3 regions of the Nocardia sp. NPDC050435 genome follow, and region 2 is predicted to be linked to each of the others. Evidence: riboswitches for the same ligand, from Rfam matches in the RefSeq annotation. Region 2 holds a riboswitch; each other region holds the start of a gene.
The links. Region 2 has a riboswitch for cobalamin ahead of AB0I43_RS40475 (iron ABC transporter permease). Riboswitches for the same ligand answer to the same signal wherever they lie in the genome.
Positions count from the first base shown of each region.

Region 1: another riboswitch for cobalamin. It lies ahead of AB0I43_RS04190 (ABC transporter substrate-binding protein); the one in region 2 lies ahead of AB0I43_RS40475 (iron ABC transporter permease).
Region 3: another riboswitch for cobalamin. It lies ahead of AB0I43_RS38035 (ABC transporter substrate-binding protein); the one in region 2 lies ahead of AB0I43_RS40475 (iron ABC transporter permease).

Region 1 is NZ_JBFAJW010000001.1:861,585-868,269, forward strand. Features, by position in the region: gene AB0I43_RS04175 (ATP-binding cassette domain-containing protein) at 449-1,831, opposite strand; gene AB0I43_RS04180 (ABC transporter permease) at 1,968-2,789, opposite strand; gene AB0I43_RS04185 (ABC transporter permease) at 2,786-3,727, opposite strand; gene AB0I43_RS04190 (ABC transporter substrate-binding protein) at 3,737-5,380, opposite strand; cobalamin riboswitch at 5,395-5,585, opposite strand; cobalamin riboswitch at 5,651-5,871, shown strand; gene metE (5-methyltetrahydropteroyltriglutamate--homocysteine S-methyltransferase) at 6,011-6,685, shown strand, end outside.
Region 2 is NZ_JBFAJW010000023.1:2,989-9,673, forward strand. Features, by position in the region: gene AB0I43_RS40455 (DsbA family oxidoreductase) at 1-647, opposite strand, end outside; gene AB0I43_RS40460 (DUF2786 domain-containing protein) at 730-1,989, opposite strand; gene AB0I43_RS40465 (ABC transporter substrate-binding protein) at 2,112-3,134, opposite strand; gene AB0I43_RS40470 (ABC transporter ATP-binding protein) at 3,158-3,970, opposite strand; gene AB0I43_RS40475 (iron ABC transporter permease) at 4,032-5,063, opposite strand; cobalamin riboswitch at 5,118-5,251, opposite strand; gene AB0I43_RS40480 (alpha/beta hydrolase) at 5,383-6,549, shown strand; gene AB0I43_RS40485 (hypothetical protein) at 6,564-6,685, opposite strand, start outside.
Region 3 is NZ_JBFAJW010000017.1:92,147-98,831, reverse strand. Features, by position in the region: gene AB0I43_RS38055 (glycosyltransferase family 4 protein) at 1-112, opposite strand, end outside; gene AB0I43_RS38050 (alpha/beta fold hydrolase) at 458-1,933, shown strand; gene AB0I43_RS38045 (response regulator transcription factor) at 1,981-2,664, shown strand; gene AB0I43_RS38040 (HAMP domain-containing sensor histidine kinase) at 2,664-3,971, shown strand; cobalamin riboswitch at 4,145-4,334, shown strand; gene AB0I43_RS38035 (ABC transporter substrate-binding protein) at 4,347-5,942, shown strand; gene AB0I43_RS38030 (ABC transporter permease) at 5,948-6,685, shown strand, end outside.

The DNA of each region.
Region 1 (6,685 bases), on a different contig from region 2:
GCTGCCGCGACATCCGGCCCCTGCCTCGCCCGCGTTCGCGTCGATTAGGCATTAATGGTGCGCTGTCGCGGCCGCCGGACCGGCCTTGCTCGTGCTCGCGCCGATTGCGTCTACGTGACGAGCTGCCGCGACATCCCGGGCCCTCCTCACTCGCGTTCGCGCCGATTGCGCCTGCGTGACGAGCTGCCGCGATACCCAGAACTCACCTCGCCCGCGTTCGCCCCGATTGCGCCGACGTGGCGAGCTGTCGCGGGCGCCGGACCGGCCTTGCTCGAGTTCGCGTCGATTGCGCCTACGTGACGAGCTGCCGCGATATTCGGCCCCCCGCCTCGTCCGCGTGCGCCCCGATCGCGTCAGAGTGTGAGCTGCCGCGACCTCCGGACCGGTCTCGCCCGTGTCCGCGCCGATCGCATCGCCGAACCACAGCGCACGCCATACCGATCGCCCGTCACCCGGCGGCGGGAACCTCCGGCACCGGTTCGATCCGCACCACGGTGTCGGCGAGTTCGGCCAGCAGCCGTTCCGAGTGTGAGACCAGGACAATCGCCATTCCCGCGTCGGCAGCTTCGCGCAGGATTTCGATGATCCGCGCGGCCGAGGCTTCGTCCAGTGCGGCGGTCGGTTCGTCGGCCAGCAGCAGGCGGACATCGCCGACCAGGGCTCGGGCAAGGGCTACGCGCTGGGCCTGACCACCGGAGAGCTGACCGGGTCGCCGTTCGGGATCGAGGTCGCCCAGGCCGACTCGCGTCAGCGCCTCGCGGGCGAGGGCCAGTGCCTCGGCGCGGGGCAGGCGGCTGCGCAGGCGCGGTTGCAGTGGCTCGGTGATGCTGCGGTAGATCGGTCTTCGCGGGTTCAAGCTGCCGACGGCGTCCTGGAACATCACACCGATCCGGCCCGGCGCGGGTGCGCCGTCACGGCCGTCCCAGCTCAGGTGACCGGCGCTGGGCGCTTCGAGGCCGGCCAGCACCCGCAGCAGTGTGCTCTTGCCCGCGCCGGACGGTCCGGCGATGCCGAGGATTTCGCCCCGGCGCAGCTCGAGATCGGTGGCCGCCAGACCGGTATCGGCCGTGTACAGCTTTGCCACACCGCGCGCACGGAGCAGTGGTGGACCGGGCGGCACCGGCTTGCGCGCCGGAATCGGCGGTGCGACATCGAGTTCCACCGAATCTGCCTCGACGACGACACCGTTGTCGACTACGTACACCCGGTCGGCGTACTTCTGCACCAGCCGCCGGTCGTGGCTGACGATCAGCAGCGCCGCGGGCCCCGCCGTCAACGCGGCCAGCACCCGGTGCGCGTTCGCTTCGTCCAGCGCGGAGGTCGGTTCGTCGGCCAGCACCAGCGCCGGATCCAGTGCTCGCGCGGTCGTCACCGAACCGCGCTGCAACATGCCTCCGGACCAGGTGAAGGGCCGCTGCCGCACGCGCGCCGCCGCATCGCCGATATCCACGGCTTCCAAATCGGCGACGATCCGCCCTCGCGGCACCGGCCGCCGCGCGATCCGCCAAGCCTGCGCGATATTGGTCCGTACGGACATGATCGGATCCATCGCGGCGAACGGATCCTGGCTGACGTAGCCGAGCACCGTTCCCCGCAGCGCGGAAAAGTCCCGCACCTCGACCCCGTCGACGTGCACCGTACCGTCGATCCGCGCCGCGCTGTCCAGCGTCCCGAGCAGCGCCCGAATCAACGTCGTCTTGCCGGACCCGCTGGGCCCGACCACCGCCACCGTCTCCCCGCGCCGCACGCACAGCGACACGGCGCGCAGCACCGGTCCAGCGCCTGGATACGCCACCGTCAGCCCACGAATCTCCGCAGTCGGCGCGCTCATCGGGCTACCTCCCTCACCCAACTCGGCACGACCGCCGCCGCTTCCGCTCTTCCACCGAGCCCCTCGCACACCGACCCCGACAACGATCCAGCGACAGGGCCTGCCCCCTTGGCCCGCACGTGCCCTCCCGTGCCATTCATCCCACCGACTCCCGCGCACCGCGCTCCCGCAACCCTTCGGCCAGCAGGTTCGCCGCCGCGGCCAGCAGCAGAATCACCAGCGCCGGAGCGAGCAGCAACCACGGTGCGGCCGTGAGGAATCGGCGCGCGTCGCCCATGATCGCGCCGAGTTCGGCCTGGGGCATCTGCACGCCGAGACCGAGGAAGGACAGGCCGGCCAGGGCGACCACGATGCCGCCGAGCCGGAGCGTGGCCACGATCAGGAACGGGCCGACCACCGCGGGCAGCAGGTGCCGCACGCCGATCGCGGGCCGGCTCACACCCGCGACTCGCGCGGCGACGACATAGGGGCGGGCGCGGGCGTCCAGGGTCAGCGCCCGGGCGACGCGGGCGTCGGCTGCCCAGCTCGTGATCACCAGCGCCAGCAGCAAATTCAGGTATCCCGGTCCGAGCAGGCCGACCACGGCCAAGGCCAGCACCAGCCCCGGGATCGCCAGCACCACATCGATCACCCGGGACACGATCCGATCCAGCCGCCCACCGTAGAGTCCGGCCGCGAGCCCGACCAGCAGGCTGATGGTCGCCGACCCCGCCAGCACCAGCAGCGCCGACAGCAGCGACAACCGCAGGCCGTGCAGCACCCGGGCGAGCTGGTCGCGTCCGTACTGGTCTGTGCCGAGCCAGTATTCGGCGTTGGGCGCCAGCAGTTTGTCGGCGTAGTGCGGTTCGTTCGGCGGGAACGGCACCAGCATCGGACCCGCGATCGCCAGCACCAGCAGGATCGCGAGCAGTACCGCTCCGGCGCGCACCGACCCGGGCAGACGCAGCCGGGCGCTCACGCGGCCACCGCGATTCTGCGGTCGATCACCGCGGACAGCAGATCCGCCAGCAGGCTGGTGAGAACATAGCTCGCGGTCGCGAACACGGTGAACGCCTGGATCACCGGCAGGTCGCGGGTCTTCACCGCCTCCACCACATAGGAGCCCAGCCCCGGCCAGGTGAACACCGTCTCCACCACCGTCGCCCCGCCGAGCAGCACCGCCAGCCCGACGGCGAACGCGTGCAGCGACGGCACCGCGCTGTTGGGCAGCCCGTGCCGCCACAGGATCCGCCACCGCGAGGCGCCGCGAGCGCGCAGCACCGCCGCGGTGGGTGATTCCAGGAATTCGAGCAGAGTGGCCCGCAGCAGCCGGGACCAGCTGTCGGACAGTCCGACCGCCAGGCACACCGCGGGCAGCCACACCTGCCGCCAGGTGCCGTCGAGGGCCGCCTTGCCCCAGCCCAGCCCCACGACGAGCACCTGGATCAGCACCAGCGCCACCACGAATCCGGGCACCGACGCGAACACCAGCGCCACCCACCGGGTGCCGTGATCCGGCCAGCGCCGCGGATACCGGGCCGCGAGCACACCGAGCGTCACCGAGAGCAGCAACGCCAGCAGCAGGGCTGCCGCCGCCAGGAGCAGCGTCGCCGGCAGCCGCTCGGCGAACTCACCGGACACCGGTCGCCCCGACCCGAACGACAGCCCGAAGTCGCCGCGCAGCACACCCCACAGCCAGTGCGCGTACTGCGTGAGCACCGGCCGATCCAGGTGCAGCTCCCGCTCGAGCGCGCCGATCTGCTCGGGCGTGGGCTCCGGAACGCCCTGCGCGACGAGGATCATGCGCGCGGGATCGCCCGGGGCCAGCGGCAGCAGCGCCCAGATCAGGACGCTCGCGCCGAGCAGGGTGAGCAACGCCTCGACCGCCCGGCGCCGGGCCGGGACGAGAACTCGCATCGAAACGCGTTACGCGCCGGTGCGGCTGGTGAGATGCCGGCGCACGTTCGACACCCGATAGTCGGCCCACTCCGGACCGGTGACCACGGTGAAGTACTTGAACGTGCCCGCCACCACATAGGCCTGGTCCCGGACCAGGATCTCCTGCGCCCGGCGCAGCAGCGCGTCCCGGCGCGCGGTGTCGAACTCGCCGCGCAGTTGCGCGCCGATGGCGTCGATTTCCGGGTTCGCCACGCCTTGGGCGTTCGCGGAGCCGCCGGTGGTCCAGCGCACCAGATACGGCTGGATGGGGTCGGCGGTGCCGGAGAGCGAACCGCTCAGCGCCACCGACGAGTCCCACGCGCCGGGGTCCTTCTTCACCGCCGCGGAATCCTCGGCGTTGTCGATGCGCAGCTCGAATCCGGCGCGTGCCACCTGGTCCTGCACCGCGATCGCGACATCGTTGGTCTCCGGGCCCTGGGCCTGGGTCACGAAGCGCACCACCAGTTTCCGGCCGTCCTTGGCGCGGATGCCGTCGCTGCCCGGCACCCAGCCCGCCGCGTCGAGCGCGCGCTTGGCGGCGTCGAGATCGTGCACCTGGTTGTCGGCCGCGAACGACATCGACGGCGGATACAGACCGGTGGCGGCCGCGAACTGGCCGTTGCCGACATCGGCGGCGATGGCCCGATAGTCGATCGCGGCCGTGAACGCCTTGCGCACCGCGGTGTCGGTGAAGATGCCCGCCTTCAGGTTCATCTCCACCAGCAGCGACTGCAACGCCTGCTCCGAGGACAGCACGTGCATGTCCTTGTCACCCTGCAACTCCAGCTTGGCCGAGGTGGAGGGATAGAACGCCATGTCGGCCTCGCCGCTGCGCACACCGGCCAGGCGGGCCTGCTCGTCGGGCACCACCCGGACCGTGATCCCCTTCAGTGGCGGAGTGCCCTCCCAGTGCTTGCTGTAGGGGGCGAGCACCAGGTTCTCCGGGGTCCACGCGGTGATCGCGTACGGGCCCGAGTACGCGCCCGCGCCGACGATCTTCGCCGAATCACCGCCGGCGGCCTCCATGGCCGCGACGTCGTAGATCTGCAGCGAGTTGTCCCGCGCGGCGAGCGCCGCGGGCACCATCGCGTTCGGGGTGGGTGTGGTCAGCACGACCTTGTCGCCGTCCGCGACCACCGTCGTGGCCGCGTCCAGATACACCCGGGCCGCGGCCGAGCGCGCGATCTGCCTGGTCAGGGCCGCGGCCACGGCGGGGGCGTCGACCGGCTTGCCGTTCTGGAAGGTCACGCCGGGGCGCAAGCGCACCACCCAGCGGGTGTCGCCGTCGCGGGTGACCGATTCCGCCAGCCACGGCGCGACCTCGCCGGATTCGGTGATCTGCAGCAGGTTCTCCGCGACTCCCCAGTCGAAGAGCCAGTTGGTGCCGGTGCCGATCGGGTCCAGTCCGGCGATCTTGTAGGAGTTGTAGATCGTCAGCGTGCCGTCGCCGGCGGCGCGCAGCGCGCGAGCCGAAGCCGCCGCGCCGCCGTCGTCGGACGCACAGCCGGTGAACACCATGGCGACTGCGAGCAGCCCTGCCAGGGTGGCCGCGACCCGGGACCGACGACGTCGTTCCGGAGCGTGGCCGGGTAGCCGCGCGGCGCTGGGCCGGCGGCGAGTGAGCACTCGCATTCTCATCCTCGTGAAGCTCGATCCTGAAGTGGCGCAGGTATCCTGGCTCCCGGATCGACGCTCGCCTTCGGCCTTCCAACCCAGGAAGGTCGTGGCCATGGATGAAGGTTCGCTCCTCGGTCACAGTTGCGGGACAGCCCCGGATTCGCACCGGTGTTCCCTGCGGGAGTGAACCTAGCAGCCGGGGCCAGCTATATTCATCTGGCAGCTGGTTCGCCGGAGGTGGAGTCGAGGAGCCCCTGATCCACCCGAGGCGTCGAAGCCCGGGCTTGTGTTCGCACAGGCGCGGGTGAGAGGGAACCCGGTGAGAATCCGGGACTGTCCCGCAGCGGTAAGTGGGAACGACAGCCGTCACCCGCACTGGGCGCGAGTACGCGATGCCTGGGAAGCGACGGTCGGTAGGACCAGCCCCGGGCCCCGAGCCCGAGGCCGACCCGTTCGAGGGTCGATGCCCACGAGTCCGAAGACCTGCCCGTTGTGCCGGATACGCCGTATCCGGCGGTCGTCGCCTCGTGGATTGGGTGGCACGCCGAGTGGACCCGGGCACGGGAACGATGCTTAGTGGGCTCCGTCAGCGTGCGCTCGTAATGGGTGGCGGCTCTTTCCGTAGCCGAACTCTGGAGTTCACCAATGTCGAACCCCCGCAACACCTTCACCGCCACGGTGCTCGGACTGCCGCGCATCGGGCCCAACCGGGAACTCAAGCGTGCGATCGAGGCCTACTGGGCCGGGCGCTCCGATGCCGCCGCCCTGCACGAGGTCGCCCGCACCCTGCGCACCGCGCAACTCACCGCCGTCCGCGACGCCGGACTCGACTCGGTGCCGGTGGGCACCTTCTCCTATTACGACCACGTCCTCGACACGGCCGTGCTGCTGGGCGCGCTGCCCGAGCGCGTCGGCGGCATCGCCGACGAGCTGGATCGCTATTTCGCCGCCGCGCGCGGCACCGCCGAGGTCGCGCCCCTGGAAATGACCAAGTGGTTCGACACGAACTACCACTACCTGGTGCCCGAGCTCTCGGCCGCGACGGAGTTCTCGCTGCATCCCGAGAAGCCGCTGGCCGAGTTGAAAGAGGCGCTTGCGCTGGGCGTTCCGGCCCGCCCGGTGATCGTGGGGCCGATCACGTTCCTGAAGCTGGCCAAGTCGGTGGACGGCAGTGATCTGCTGGACCGGCTGCCGGATCTGCTGCCGCTCTACGAGCAGTTGCTGGGCCTGCTGGCCGAGGCGGGCGCCGAGTGGGTGCAGCTGGACGAGCCCGCGCTGGTGACCGATCTCACCGAGACCGAGCAGGCGACGGTCTTCACC
Region 2 (6,685 bases):
GCGTGATCGCCCCACGCGCGTTCGAGCGCCTGGGCGAACACCTCGGGCTGCTGTGCGCCGGACACGCCGTACTTGCGGTCGATGACGAAGAACGGCACCCCGCGCGCGCCGAGCCGGCCGGCTTCGGCCTCGTCGGCCCGCACCGCGTCGGCGTAGGCGTCGGGGTCGGCGAGCACGGCGCGGACTTCGGCCTCGTCGAAGCCGGCCCCGGCCGCGACCTGCACGAGCCGCTCGGTATCGCCGAACAGCGGCCGCTCGTCGGCGAAGTTCGCCGCGTAGAGCGCGTCCAGCAGCGCTTCCTGGCGACCCTGCGCCAGGGCGAAGTGCAGCAGCCGGTGCATGTCGAAGCTGCTGCCGAAATCACGTCCCTCGATGCGGTAGGTCAGTCCCATCGCCTCGGCCTGCGCGCCGATCCCGCGTTCGTTGGCGGCGGCCTGGGCCTCGCTGATGCCGTACTTCTCGGCGATGTGCGGAATCACCGCGTCGCTGTGGCCGTGGTCGAGGGTGGGGTCCAGTTCGAAGGACCGGTGCACCACCTCGACGGCGTCCCGGTGCGCGAAGCCCGCCAGCGCCTCTTCGAAGCGCCGCTTGCCCAGGTAGCAGAAGGGGCAGTTGATATCGGTCCAGATCTCGACCTGTACGGCCATGACACCTCGTTCCGTCGTCCGCGGCGGCGGAGGGTTCCGTCCACCACGGGTAACAACCCCGCGACCTGCACGGATGTTCCCGTCAGCGTTCGATCCGGGCCTGATCGGCCGCCGCGCGACCGGCGTCCCAGCCGGCGGCGCTGGGGATGGTGGTGCGTTTCGGGCTGACCGCGGGAAACAGGGTGTCGAAGGCTTTGTCGATCCGGGCCTGGTGCGAGGCCAGCACCGGCAGGAGGCGCTCGCGGTCGGCCGCGTCGGCGATCGTGGCCTCGGTGGCCGCGGCCAGGCGCTCACCGATACGAGTGGCGTAGGCGAGCAGGAACGACTTGCGGTAGGACCGGCTGCGCGAGTGCTCGTCGCCGATGGCCGGATCGCCCGTGGCGATCATGGTCCGGGTGGCCTGCACCAGCAGCGAGGTGACCAGGATCTCGACGGCGTCGAGGTCGTCCTCATCGCCGACGATGGTGGTGAACCCCCAGGTCGAGGCGAAGATGGCGCGGCAGCGATTGGCGCGGGTCACGACCTCGACCAGCAGGGCTTTGGCGTCGGTGTAGGGGGTGTCGAGCCAGAGCCGGCGGGCGCCGGGCAGGTCGGGCGCGGGTCCGGCGGCCTCGATCAGGACGCGATCGAGGGCGTATTTGGTCATCAGTTCCTGCGCCTTGGCGGACAGGCTTTCCGCTTCCTCGGGAAAAGACGTCGATTCGGCCTTGGCCAGCAGCCCACGTACCCGGGTGAGCGCCTTCTCGTCGGCGTGATGTGTGCTGCCCGTGCCGCGCGCGGTGCCGGGCAGCGGCCGGATGAGTTCCAGCTTCGGCAACTGCACCAGCAGGCCGAGCGCCTGGATCACCGTCGTCGCGGCCTCGACCGGTGTGAGCAGGTGTCGATCCGCCCACTGGCCCAGGTGCGGCCGGGTCGCCGACCACCACATTCGCATGCCCGCGAGCTGTTCCCGCCACATGTCATCGATCGTCTCGGGCGTATAGGCCGCCATATAGGTGGCGAGCACGTCGCGCAGGTAGGCGACCGCGAACTCGTCGACCCGGCGGCGCGCGGCCTGCTCGATGTCACCCGGCAGCCAGCCGTTCGCGAGCACCTGCGCGATGATGCGCTGGGCGGCCAGGTCCGCACCCTGCTCCAGCTGCGGCGTCAGTGGATCGCCCAGTCCGGCAGCACAGCGCCCGGCCACCCCGGCGTCGCCCTGCGCAGTCGCCAGTGCGGCGGCCGCCAGCGCGTTCGCGACTTGCTCCGGCGTCTCCGTACCCTGGGCCGCCCACAGATCGGCATCACCCTGCCGCGCCCGCCGTTTGGCCGCCCGGTGGGCGCGATTGGGTTTCTTCCCCACGGTGGCGGCTCCTTTCCGGTGACTCGCGGTGTCTGTACGGTACGGCCACCGGCAAATCCCGTTGGTGACGGTCTGCCGATTCGTCGGCGGCCGCGCACTATGGGACCGGGCCCGGTCCTGCGCTAGCGGACGGTGTCGTCGGCGCGCGGGGTGATAGTCGAGGCGGGCGCCAGATTCCAGCGTTCCAGCTGTTTGCGGATCTGTTCGGCCGCATCGATATTGAGCGGGCCGCTGGTCCACAGGGCGTAGGGCAGGTTCAGGAAACGGCCCTCGGTGACGGCGCGCAGCTGGTTGATCCCGGGCTTGGTGCGCAGCAGTTCCACCTTCTGGGCGAAGGTCTGTTCGGGGTAGTCGACGAACATGATGGCGTCCGGGTCCGCGGCCGCGAGGCGCTCCCAGGAGACCTTGGTCCAGGTGTCGTACACGTCGTCGAGGACGTTGCGGCCGCCCGCGGCCTCCAGGATCGCCTGCGGCGCACCGAATTTGCCGCTGGAATAGATGGTGTCGCTGGCGCTGTCGAAGAGGAAGATGTTCGGGCGGCGCGCGGGCTGGGGCGCGGACCTCAGCGCGGCCAGGCGCTGGTCCAGATCAGCGGTGAGTTCGGCGGCCCGGTCGGCGCGGCCGGTGATCGCGCCGAGGTTGGTCAGGTCGGTGCGCAGCGCCGTCCACGGCTCCACGATGCCGCGCGCGCCCTCGCCGGACTGGCGGCAGCTTTCGGTGAGGACGTAGGCGGCGACCCCGTCCTGCCGCAGCGAGGCGGGGGTGAGGTTCTTGGCCTCGTCGTAGCCGTAGTTCCAGCCCGCGACCATCACGTCGGGGCGCTGGGCGAGCACGGTCTCCCGTGCGGGATATTGCGGTGCAACGGATTTCAAGCTGTCCACGGCCGGGCCGTAGTGCCGGCGCAGGGTGTCGGCGTCGCGCTGGACGCTGGAGACCGCGACCACCTGATCCTGCGCGCCCAGCGCGAGCGCCATCGAGACCAGGTTGCCGTCGTTGACGAACATCCGCTGCGCGGGCGCCGGGAACTGCACGTCGGCGTCGCAGTTGCGGAGCGTCAGGGTCCCGGCGGCGGGCTCGGTGTCGCTACAGGCGGCCAGTGCGGCGGTCAGCGCGGCCACGGCCAGCACTCGGACAGTGGTTTTCATCGGTATCGCCTTTCGCGAGCGCGTCACACGGACGCCGGGGGAGTGAGCAGAAGATGGGATTCGCCGGTGTCCGGGTGCTGGACCCGCAGCGCGCGAACCCCGAAAACGGTCTCCAGGACGTCCGGGCGCAGTGCCTGCGCGGGCACGTCGAGAGGGTGTGCGCTGCCGTTGTGCAACACCAGGATTCGATCGCAATAGCGGTCGGCCAGCGAGATCTCGTGCAGGGCCATGATGACCGTGCGGTTCAGAGTCCGCGCCAGTGCGAGCAATTCGAGCTGATGCGTGATGTCGAGGTGGTTGGTCGGCTCGTCCAGCAGCAGGACGGGGGTGTCCTGCACCAGCGCGCGGGCCAGCAGCACGCGCTGGCGTTCCCCACCGGAGAGCCGGCGCACCGGCCGATCCGCGAATCCGGCCAGATCGACCGCGGCCAGGGCTTCGTCGATGGCCTGCTGTTCGCGCGGCGACCCCGCGCCCCACGGGGGAAGATACGGAGTGCGGCCCAGCGCGACGACCTCCCCGGCGCGCAGGTCCGCGGGCGGACGCTCGTCCTGGGCGACCAGAGCCACGATCCGGGCGCGGCGGCGCGGCGAAAGATCGTGCAGCACGTGGCCGTTCACGACGATCTGCCCGTGCGCGGGCCGCTGCACCCCGGCGAGCACGCGCAGCAGGGTGGACTTGCCGCTGCCGTTCGGGCCGACGATCCCGACGACCTCGCCCGCGTCGATCTCGAAGGTGGCGCCGGAGACGATGCGCCGCTTGCCGGCGGCACAGGTCACCGCACGGGCCGCGACGGTGGCTCCGCTGTCCGCCTGGGAGAGCGCCTCCGGATCGGTCACGCTGTGACCTGCCCGGAGCGAGCTGGCCCGGGATTGCCCGGCGGAGAACGGTGACCGCGGTTCATGACTCTCCGAAGTGGTAGCGGCGGCGGCCGAGCAGCAGCAGGAATGCCGGCGCGCCGATGAGCCCGGTCAGTACCCCGACCGGGATCTCGGTCGGGCGGCCGATCGCACGCGTCGCGGCGTCGGCGACCACCAGGAACAGCGCCCCGCACAGCGCGCTGGCCGGCAGGAGGTTGCGATGACGCGGACCGACGACGAGACGCGCCGCGTGCGGAATGACCAGCCCGACGAACCCGATCCCGCCGGAGACCGCGACGAGCACACCCACCAGCACCGCGAGCAGCACGAACAGCGCGATCCGCAACTGCTTGACCGGAACGCCGATGGCGGCGGCGGTGTCGGCCCCGAAGGCCAGCGCGTCCAGCCAGCCGCTGAGCGCGCAGAGCGCCGCACCGCTGAGCGCCACCACCGCGAGCGGCAGGCCGAGCTTCGTCCAGTCCGCGCCCGCGAGACTGCCCAGCAGCCAGAACAGCACCGACTGCGCGGCCGCGGGATCCTTGCTGCGAAAGACCAGGTAGCTGCTGAACGCGGCGAACGCGGACGCGAGCACGGTCCCGGTCAGAACCAGTCGCATCGGCGTCAACCCGCCCTGGGCGACCGCGATGACGAAAACCATGGCCGCCGCGGCGAACGCGCCCGCCAGCGCGCCCGCCGACAGCGCCCAGATTCCGGCGCCCGCGAACAGTCCGGAGGTGATGACCGCCGCCGCCCCGACGCCCGCGCCCGAGGACACCCCGAGCAGATAGGGATCGGCCAGCGGGTTCCGGACCAGCGTCTGCATGGCCGCCCCGGCCAGCGCCAAGCCCGCGCCGACCACCGCGGCCAGCACGGTGCGCGGTACCCGCAACTGCCAGACGATGGTGTCCAGGCCCAGATCCGGGGTGACGCCGCCGAACAACCGGTGCCGCAGCACGTCGACGACCGCGGAGACCGGCAGCGTCTCGGCGCCGAACCCGGTGGCCAGGATCATCGCGCACACCAGCAGCGCCGCGAGCGCCGGCAGGGCGACCGCGCTTCGGACACGGACCATCAGGCGCGCGTCCACGCGGGTAGTGCTTCCTCAGCAGGCAAGTCGCGGCCTTTCCGGAGTTCGTCCCGGCGAGGGAGGTCTGACTCTCGCCCGCTGGGGCGATCACAGTGGCGCGACCGTTCCGGGTTCTCACCGGATTCCCGCACTCGCCGGAAATGACGGTGTGAACCATACCGGTCTGTTCCGTTCGTCCACTGTGCCGGTCTCGGCAACGCTGTGACCAGGCATGCAGCGAAGTCCTTCGCTTAGCGAAGGTTTATCTCGGGGCAGACCGGTAAGTCCGATGGCGGACCATCCATTTCGCAGACACAGTGGAGTGATGTCGCTGTTGGACGATCGGCACCCGTCCACCGTCACCGACTACGACGACGCGCGACGCCGGGCCCGCTGGCGGGACACCCGCCTCGGCGCCGACTGGACGACGCTGCGCCGCACCAGGGTGACGCTGGTCAGGCTCTCAGTTGTGCTCATCGCGGTACTCGTCGCGTTCGCCCAGTACTGGACCCACGATGTCGCGCCGGAGCGAGCCCGCCTGGCCCGCACCGAACCGGCGATCCTGCCCGTCGCCACCCCCGGCGAACAGCAGAACTGGGACACCGTCGTGGTCGACCTCGTCGGGCTCGGCAACCTCAACGCGAGCGACACCGCCGAAGCGCTGCCGTCGCTGTCCCGGCTCGGCGTGGTGTGGGCGATCAAATACGACAATCGCGGTATCGACACCAAGGTCATCGCGGACCTCATCGTCCGCGCCGCCCTGATGTCGGGGGTGGAGAACGTCGTCCTGGTCGGGCACAGCATGGGCGGAGTGATCGCGCTCGAGGTGGCCCGCCACATCCACACCGAAAGCGATCGCCGGCTGGTCGGCGTGCTCCTGGACTGCACACCCGTCGACCTGAACGCCGTCCGCGAGGAAAGCCGGGGCCGCGGCGAGGACATGGTGCGCTGGATGGGCTGGCTACCCGGCGCCCGCGAAAGCCGCGCCCTGCGGTTCATCGTCGAGATGTATGCCCGGCGCGGCGAATTCGTCGACCGCGGTCTCTACGGCGACCCGGGAATCCGGATGCCCGAACTCCGGGACGCCGCCGAACGGGTGCTGCACGACAAGATCTTCAACCCCGACGCCGCCAGCAACGGGCTGATCGAGTCGCAGTTCCTGGCGATCGTCGCGGGCGGCGCGGGCAACGACCTGCGCGCCCTCGCCCGCCCCGTCCCCGGCAAACTCCGCCCCGCCGTCGTCTTTCTCCGCCCGCGCGAGGCCGGGCGCGACCGGGTCGTCGACGTCGAGTACTCCCACCAGGTCCTGATCGACCTCGCCGGCGGCGTCGACGGCACACTGCTGGTGGCCTTCCCCCGCGACACCGGCCACGCCAACCCGATCCAGCGCCCGACCGAATACAACCGGGTCATCACCGACCAGGTGCTGCCGTTCCTCCAGCGGTTCCAGCAGCAGATCCGCCAGCCCGCGACCGTGGCCGCGCCCGGTTAGTGAAAGCGCCTGTCCTACTTGAGCAGTGCCTCGGTCAGCCCGCAGACCTTCCAGTCACCGCTTTCCTGCACCAGTTTGTAGGTGAAGGTCTGGGCGGTGGTCTTGCCGGCGACCTTCACGCTGATCTCGGTGGTGA
Region 3 (6,685 bases), on a different contig from region 2:
CGGCCGGTGGAACCTCGAAGTAGGGTGGGGCAACCATGACGATGTTCAGTGGCGCACCGGATTCCCGAAGATTGTAGATCAGGGAATCGGAACCGGACGGCGAACTGATCATGGAAATGCCTCCTCAATAGTGTGAAGCACGACCAAACGGGTGCGACGGAAAAGTCGCGGATGCAGCGTCGGAACCAATTCATCAGGGGGCAACCACCCGCCAGGTGTGATACCCAGCACGCGTGCGGCTAACCATCATGACTGGAAATTCCTGGCAACCGGGGTTTACCGGAGGCCGTGTCTGATCCGACCGCGCGTCGACGAGCTGGTGTTTCCCGGTGCGAGCGCCCGATTCGGTGTTTTCTTACGTGTTTTTGTCATTGCTCTCCCGGGCGTCCGACATCGGCGGCCGAGTATCGCTGTCGTTGCCTCGCTGGGAGGCACGGTGGCGAAAGAGGTTTCGAGGATGCGCAGGAGTGTGCTGGCGGCGGCCGCGGCGATCTTGGTGACGGCAGGTGCCCTCACGGCATGTACCGGCACGCCCGCCCCGGCGAGCGCCGCGCCCGAGTGGTGCCCGGTAGTGCCGGAACATCGCGTGGAATGTGGCACGGTGCCGCGGGAATTGGTGGCCGGACAGCCGGAGCTCGGCACGATCGAGGTCGCCTACGCCATGGTGCGGCGCGCCGCGGACACGGCGCCCGCGGCCGGGGTCATCGCGCCGAACCCGGGCGGCCCGGGCGTGCCGCTGATCGAGAACACGGAGCTGGCGGTCGCGACGCTGGGCGAGCTGCTCACCGATCACGACCTGCTGCTGGTGGACCCGCGCGGCACCGGGCGGTCCGCGCCGCTGGATTGCGGTATGGCCGACCAGGACTACCTGACCCAGTCGCGGGCCGAGCAGCGGGACAGCGTGACCCGCTGCGGCGAGCGGCTGGGCGCCCGCGCGGCGGGCTACACCTCCGCGGCCACGGTCGACGACGTCGACGCGGTCCGGGCCGCGGTCGGGGCCCCGAAGCTGGTGCTCTACGGCCTGTCCTACGGCACCTACCTGCTGCCGGTCTACGCCCAGCGGCACCCCGACCACGTGCAGGCGATGGTGCTCTCCGGTGCCTACCCGCACGATTTCGACACGCTGAACCGGCCCAACGCCGAGGCGGTCTCGCTGGCTTTGCAGCGCATCTGTGAGCGCAGCGGCAGCTGCGACGGCGCGCGGGCGGTGTCGGACCTGCGCGAGGTGAACGCCCGGCTGCGCGAGCGGCCGTTGCCCGTGCCGGGCGCGCGGCCGTTCGCGCTGACCGAGGACAAACTGGGCACGCTGCTCTTCGAGAACGCCACCTCCGGTGTCGGCGCGGATCCCGAACCGCTGCTCGGCACGATCCCCGCCGCCTTGCGCGCGGCGGTCCGCGGCGACGACGGCCCGCTGCGCGAGTTCGCGCTGCGCGCGGCGGCGCAGGCGCCCACCGAGAACATCGATCTCTATGTGACCGTGGCCTGCAACGACTACCCGACGATCTGGTCTCCGCAGGCCGCGCCGGAGCAGCGCGAGCAGCAGTACCGCCGGGCGATCGAGGCGGCTGGCCCCAGCGGCGCCTTCAGCGCGGCCGGCTTCTCCGCCGCGCAGCGCGACGGCGGAGACCTCTGCCTGGGCTGGCCCGCGACCACGCGGATCGACTACGCGAGCCGGCCGCTTCCCGAGGTGCCGGTGCTGGTGCTGTCCGGTGACCTGGACGCGATCACGCCGGACGCCAACGGCCTGCGCGTCGCCGAACGCTTCCGGCACGCCACCTTCGTCTCGGTGCCCAATGTCGGCCACGTCCCGGACCTGGCGCCCGGTGGCTGCGTGACCGGCATCGTCACCAGCTTCCTGCGCACCGGTGAGCCGGGGCCCACCGAGTGTGTGCGGAGCCTGCCGCCCATTCCGGTGACCCCGGTCTCGAACTGAACCGACCGGTTGCCATGTCTACTACCGCGGATCGACACAATGGTCCGGTGACCGCCCCCACTGTGCTCGTCGTCGAGGACGACCCGAACGTCCGCAGCACCCTCGATCAGCTGCTGCGCTTCGAGGGCTACCAGGTGCTCCAGGCCGCCGACGGCTCCGCCGCGCTGGCGATCCTGGAGTCCCGGCAGCCGGATCTGGCGGTGGTGGATGTGGTCATGCCCGAGCTGGACGGCCTCTCGCTGTGCCGCCTGCTGCGGCGGCGCGGGGATCGGTTGCCGATCCTGGTGCTCACCGCCCGGCACCAGGTCGGCGACCGGGTCGCCGGACTCGACGCCGGGGCCGACGACTACCTGGCCAAGCCCTTCGACGTCGAGGAACTGCTGGCCCGGCTGCGCGCGCTGCTGCGCCGCAGCGCACCGGATCCCGAGCAGCGTGTGCTCGAGGTGGCCGATCTGACCCTGGATCCGGCGACGCGTGAGGTGCGCCGCGGCGGCCGGCCGCTGGAGCTGACCCGCACCGAATTCGACCTGCTCGAACTGCTCATGCGCAACGAGCGGCTTGTGCTGCCGAAAAGCCGGATCTACGAAGAGATCTGGGGGTTCGACTTCGACACCGAGTCGCGGTCGCTGGATGTCTACATCGGGTACCTGCGCCGTAAGACCGAGGACGGCGGGGCGGCGCGGCTGGTGCACACCGTCCGCAACGTCGGCTACACCATCCGGGGCGCGTAATGCTGCGCACCAGAATCACTCTCGTCGCCGTCCTGGCGGTGGCCGTGGCGATCGTCGGCACCATCGTGATCGCCTATCGCAACGTCAGCCCACTGGTGGCCGCCCAGGTCGATCGTGGTCTGTCCGATCGCGCGGACACCGTCCTGGCGCTGCTCGCCGTGGACGCGCCGGTGCCGGTGCGCCCGGACATGACCGAGCAGCTGCTGTCGCCGGACGGCGCTGTGCGGGTGCTCACGCCGGGCCGGAACCCGTTGCCGGTCAACGCCTCCGATCGGGCCATCGCCGCGGCGGGCGCGGGTGCGGGGGAGACCGAGATCGAGGTGGACGGCGTCGGCTACGGGGTGCTCACCAAGGGGCGGCCGGGCGGCGGGGCGGTCATGGTGAGCCAGAACTACGCCGACGTCGAGCGGATCGATCGCGAATTCCTGTGGCGCACAGCCTGGATCACGCTGCTGGCGCTGGCCGCCGCCGCGCTGCTGTGCTGGCTGGCCATCGGCCGCATCCTGCGCCCGATCCACCGCCTGGCCGCCGCCACCGAGCGCATCGCCGGCACCCAGGACCTGGCCGTCACGCTGCCCGCCGGACAGTCCGGCGAGGTCGGCGAACTCACTCGCAGCTTCAACACGATGCTTGCGGCACTGCGCTTTTCGCGCGCCCAGCAGCAGCGCCTGGCCGAGGACGCGGGGCACGAACTGCGCACCCCGCTGACGTCGGTGCGCGGCAGTGCCGAATTGCTGCAACGGGCGAAGGGGCGGCTCGCCCCCGAGGATGAAGCCAAAGTGCTGGCCACCCTGGTGCAGGAGGCCAAGGCGCTCGACGCGCTGGTCGGCGAACTGGTCGACCTGGCCACCGATCAGTACGCCGACGAGGAGCCGGTGAGCGTGGATCTGGGCGAACTCGCCGAGGACAGCGCCCAGCGCTTCCGCCGCCGCACCGGGCGCACGATCACCGTCGTCCGCCGGGACCCGGTCCGGCTGCCTGGCCGACCGCGCGCCTTGTCCCGCTGCGTGGACAACCTGCTCGACAACGCCCTCAAGTTCAGCTCCTCCGAGACGCCGGTGGAAATTACCGTGGTCGCCCACCAACTCACCGTCCGCGACCACGGGCCGGGCATCGCGCTCGCCGACCGCGCCGCCGTCTTCGACCGCTTCTATCGCGCCGACAACACCCGCGCCACACCCGGCTCCGGTCTCGGTCTGGCCATCGTGCACGACATCATCGCCGCGCACGGCGGCACCGTTCGCGCGGACGCGCATCCTGCGAGCGGCGCGGTGGTCGGATTCACCCTGCACACCGGAATGCGGTAGCGGCGCGGCACGATCGGCGGCCCGTGGTGCCCTGCGCCTTCGGTGCGAGCTGAGCTCTTCGGTGTCGGTCACGGGTTGTCGCCGGTACAGCCCGTGGTGTGGCCTGCGTACCGGTACCAGCCGAAAGGGCTGGTCGGTGCAGGCAAGCCGGCGCAACGGCGAGCGGGCGCGCCGGGGTGAACCGGGCTGCCGGTAGGGTTCGTGACCGGCGTAGGGAACACCGGTGCGAATCCGGGGCTGTCCCGCAACTGTCACCGAGGAGCGATCCGCCGATACATGGTCACGACCTACCCAGGTTGGAAGGCCGGCGGAGAGCGCTGATCCGGGAGCCAGGATACCTGCGCCGGCAGGCAGGGATCACCCACGAGGATGGCAATGGACAACTACAGATCGGCACGGCTCGAGGTCGGGCGGCGCAAGCTGCTGCTCGGCGGCGCGGGCGCCTTCGGCGTCGCCGCACTGGGCGGGACGGCGATGCTCGCGGGCTGCGGCACCGAGAACGGCCCGCTGGGCGCGGAAGGGCCGCCGCAACCCGGTGGGCGACTGCGCACGGCGATCGCCGGGCGCTCGGCGAGTGCGGACGTGCTCGACCCGCACCAGGCCGGCAGTTCCGCCGGCGGCGCGGTGTCGAAGAACGTCTGGGACAAGCTGGTCGCCTACAACAACGACCTGACGCTGCGCTACCGGCTCGCGGAGTCGTTGCGGCCCAACGCCGACGGCAGCGAATGGCGGATTCGGCTGCGCCCGGGCGTGCGCTTCAGCGACGGCAGCCCGCTGACCGCGCGCGACGTGCTCTGGAGTTTCGAGCGCATGCTCGATCCGGCCAAGAACTCCTCCGGCGACCTGGCCGTCGTCGACCTGGCGAACACCCGCGCCGAGGGCGACCTGGACGTGCTGGTGCGCATGAAATCCCCACTGGCGGACTTCGGTTCGGTGCTGGCGGGCTGGTACTGCTACATCGTCAAGGACGGCACCGGCGTCATCGACGGCTCCCGGATTCCGGTGGGCACCGGGCCGTTCGCGCTGGAGCGGTGGTCGCCCGGCGACCGGACGCTGTTGCGGCGCAACGAGCAGCACTGGGACGGTCGGCCGCTGCTGGACGAGGTCGAGATCATCCAGATCGCCGAGACCGAGGCGCGCGTGAACGCCTTCCTGTCCGGGGAAGCCGATGTGGTGCACGAGATCTCGTACCTGCAGGCGCGCACGCTGTCCGACACCGCGGACACCACCGTGGTGGTGCCGCCCGCCGGACTGATGGGCGCGTTCCAGATGCGGGTGGACACCGCGCCTTTCGACGATCCGCGCGTGCGCCAGGCCATGCGGCTGGCCGTGGATCGGCAGGCCATGGTCGACTCGGTCTACTACGGCTACGCCGAGGTCGGCAACGACGTCTACGGGAAGGGCGCGCCCTTCTACCACGACGCGCTGCCGCAGCGCGCCTACGACCCGCGGCGCGCCCGGGAGCTGTTGCGCGAGGCCGGAAAAGAGAACCTGACGGTCACGCTGCCGACCGCCGACGGGATGCCGGGCATGCTCGAATCGGCGACCCTGTTCGCCGAGCAGGCCAAAGCCGCGGGCATCACCATCAAGCTGGAATCGGTGCCCGCCGACACCTATTTCTCGCAGGTCAGCGGCAAGGCGTCGCTGAGCCACATCGGCTGGTGGAACTACAGTCTCGACTACTTCTACGGCCAGACCATGACCAGCTCCTCGCCCAGCAACGGCACCGGCTGGCGGCGGCCCGGCTGGGACGCCACCTTCGCCCAGGCCCGCGCCGCCATGGATCCGGAGCGCCGTCGCGCCCTCTATGCCGAACTGCAACAAGAACTCTGGAACGAGGGCGGCTACATCCTGCACAGCTTCGCCAAGCGGCCCGACGCCGCCAAGAAGTACGTGGGCGGTGTGCGCAACGGGGTGCCGGGCACCGACGACTGGGCCAACTACGCCACCACCTGGCTGGCCGCGCGGTAGCGACCGTGCTCGGCTATGTCGCATGGCGCGTCGGCGGTGGCCTCGGGGTGCTCGCCGCCGTCGCGCTCGTGGTTTTCGTGCTGTTCGAGGCACTGGATTCGGACGCGGCCACGGTCATGCTGTCGCGCACCGGCGGCGGGGACCCGGATCCGGCCCGGCTGGCCGCGCTGCGCGTCCAGCTCGGACTGGACCGGCCGGCCCCGATTCGCTTCGCGGAGTGGGCGTCCCGGTTCGTGCGCGGTGACTTCGGGCAGTCGCTGATCTCCGGGCGGCCGGTGGCCGAGGTGCTGCTGGGCCGCACCGCCAACAGCGTCACCCTGGCCTGGCTCACCGCGAGCCTGCTGCTGCCCGCGGCGCTCGCCCTCGGCCTGGCCGCCGGGGCCCGCCCCGGTTCCCGGACCGATCGGGTGATCAGCACGCTGGCGCTGGCGGCGGAATCGGTGCCCTCCTTCGTCTTCGGTGTGCTGCTGGTGGCGACGGTGTCGCTGTCGCTGCGGCTGCTGCCCGCGGTGTCGCTGCTGCCGACCGGTGCGAGCCCGTGGAGCCGCCCGGAGATCCTGGTGCTGCCGGTGACCTGCCTGCTGATCGGGCTGGCGCCGCACCCGGTGCGCATGGTGCGGGCGCAGACCGCGGAGGTGATGGCCGGGAACTACATTCGCACCGCCCGGCTCAACGGCGTCACCGGGGCGCGGCTCATGCTGCGCCACGTCGCGCCGAACGCGGTCTCGGCGTCGATCCATCCG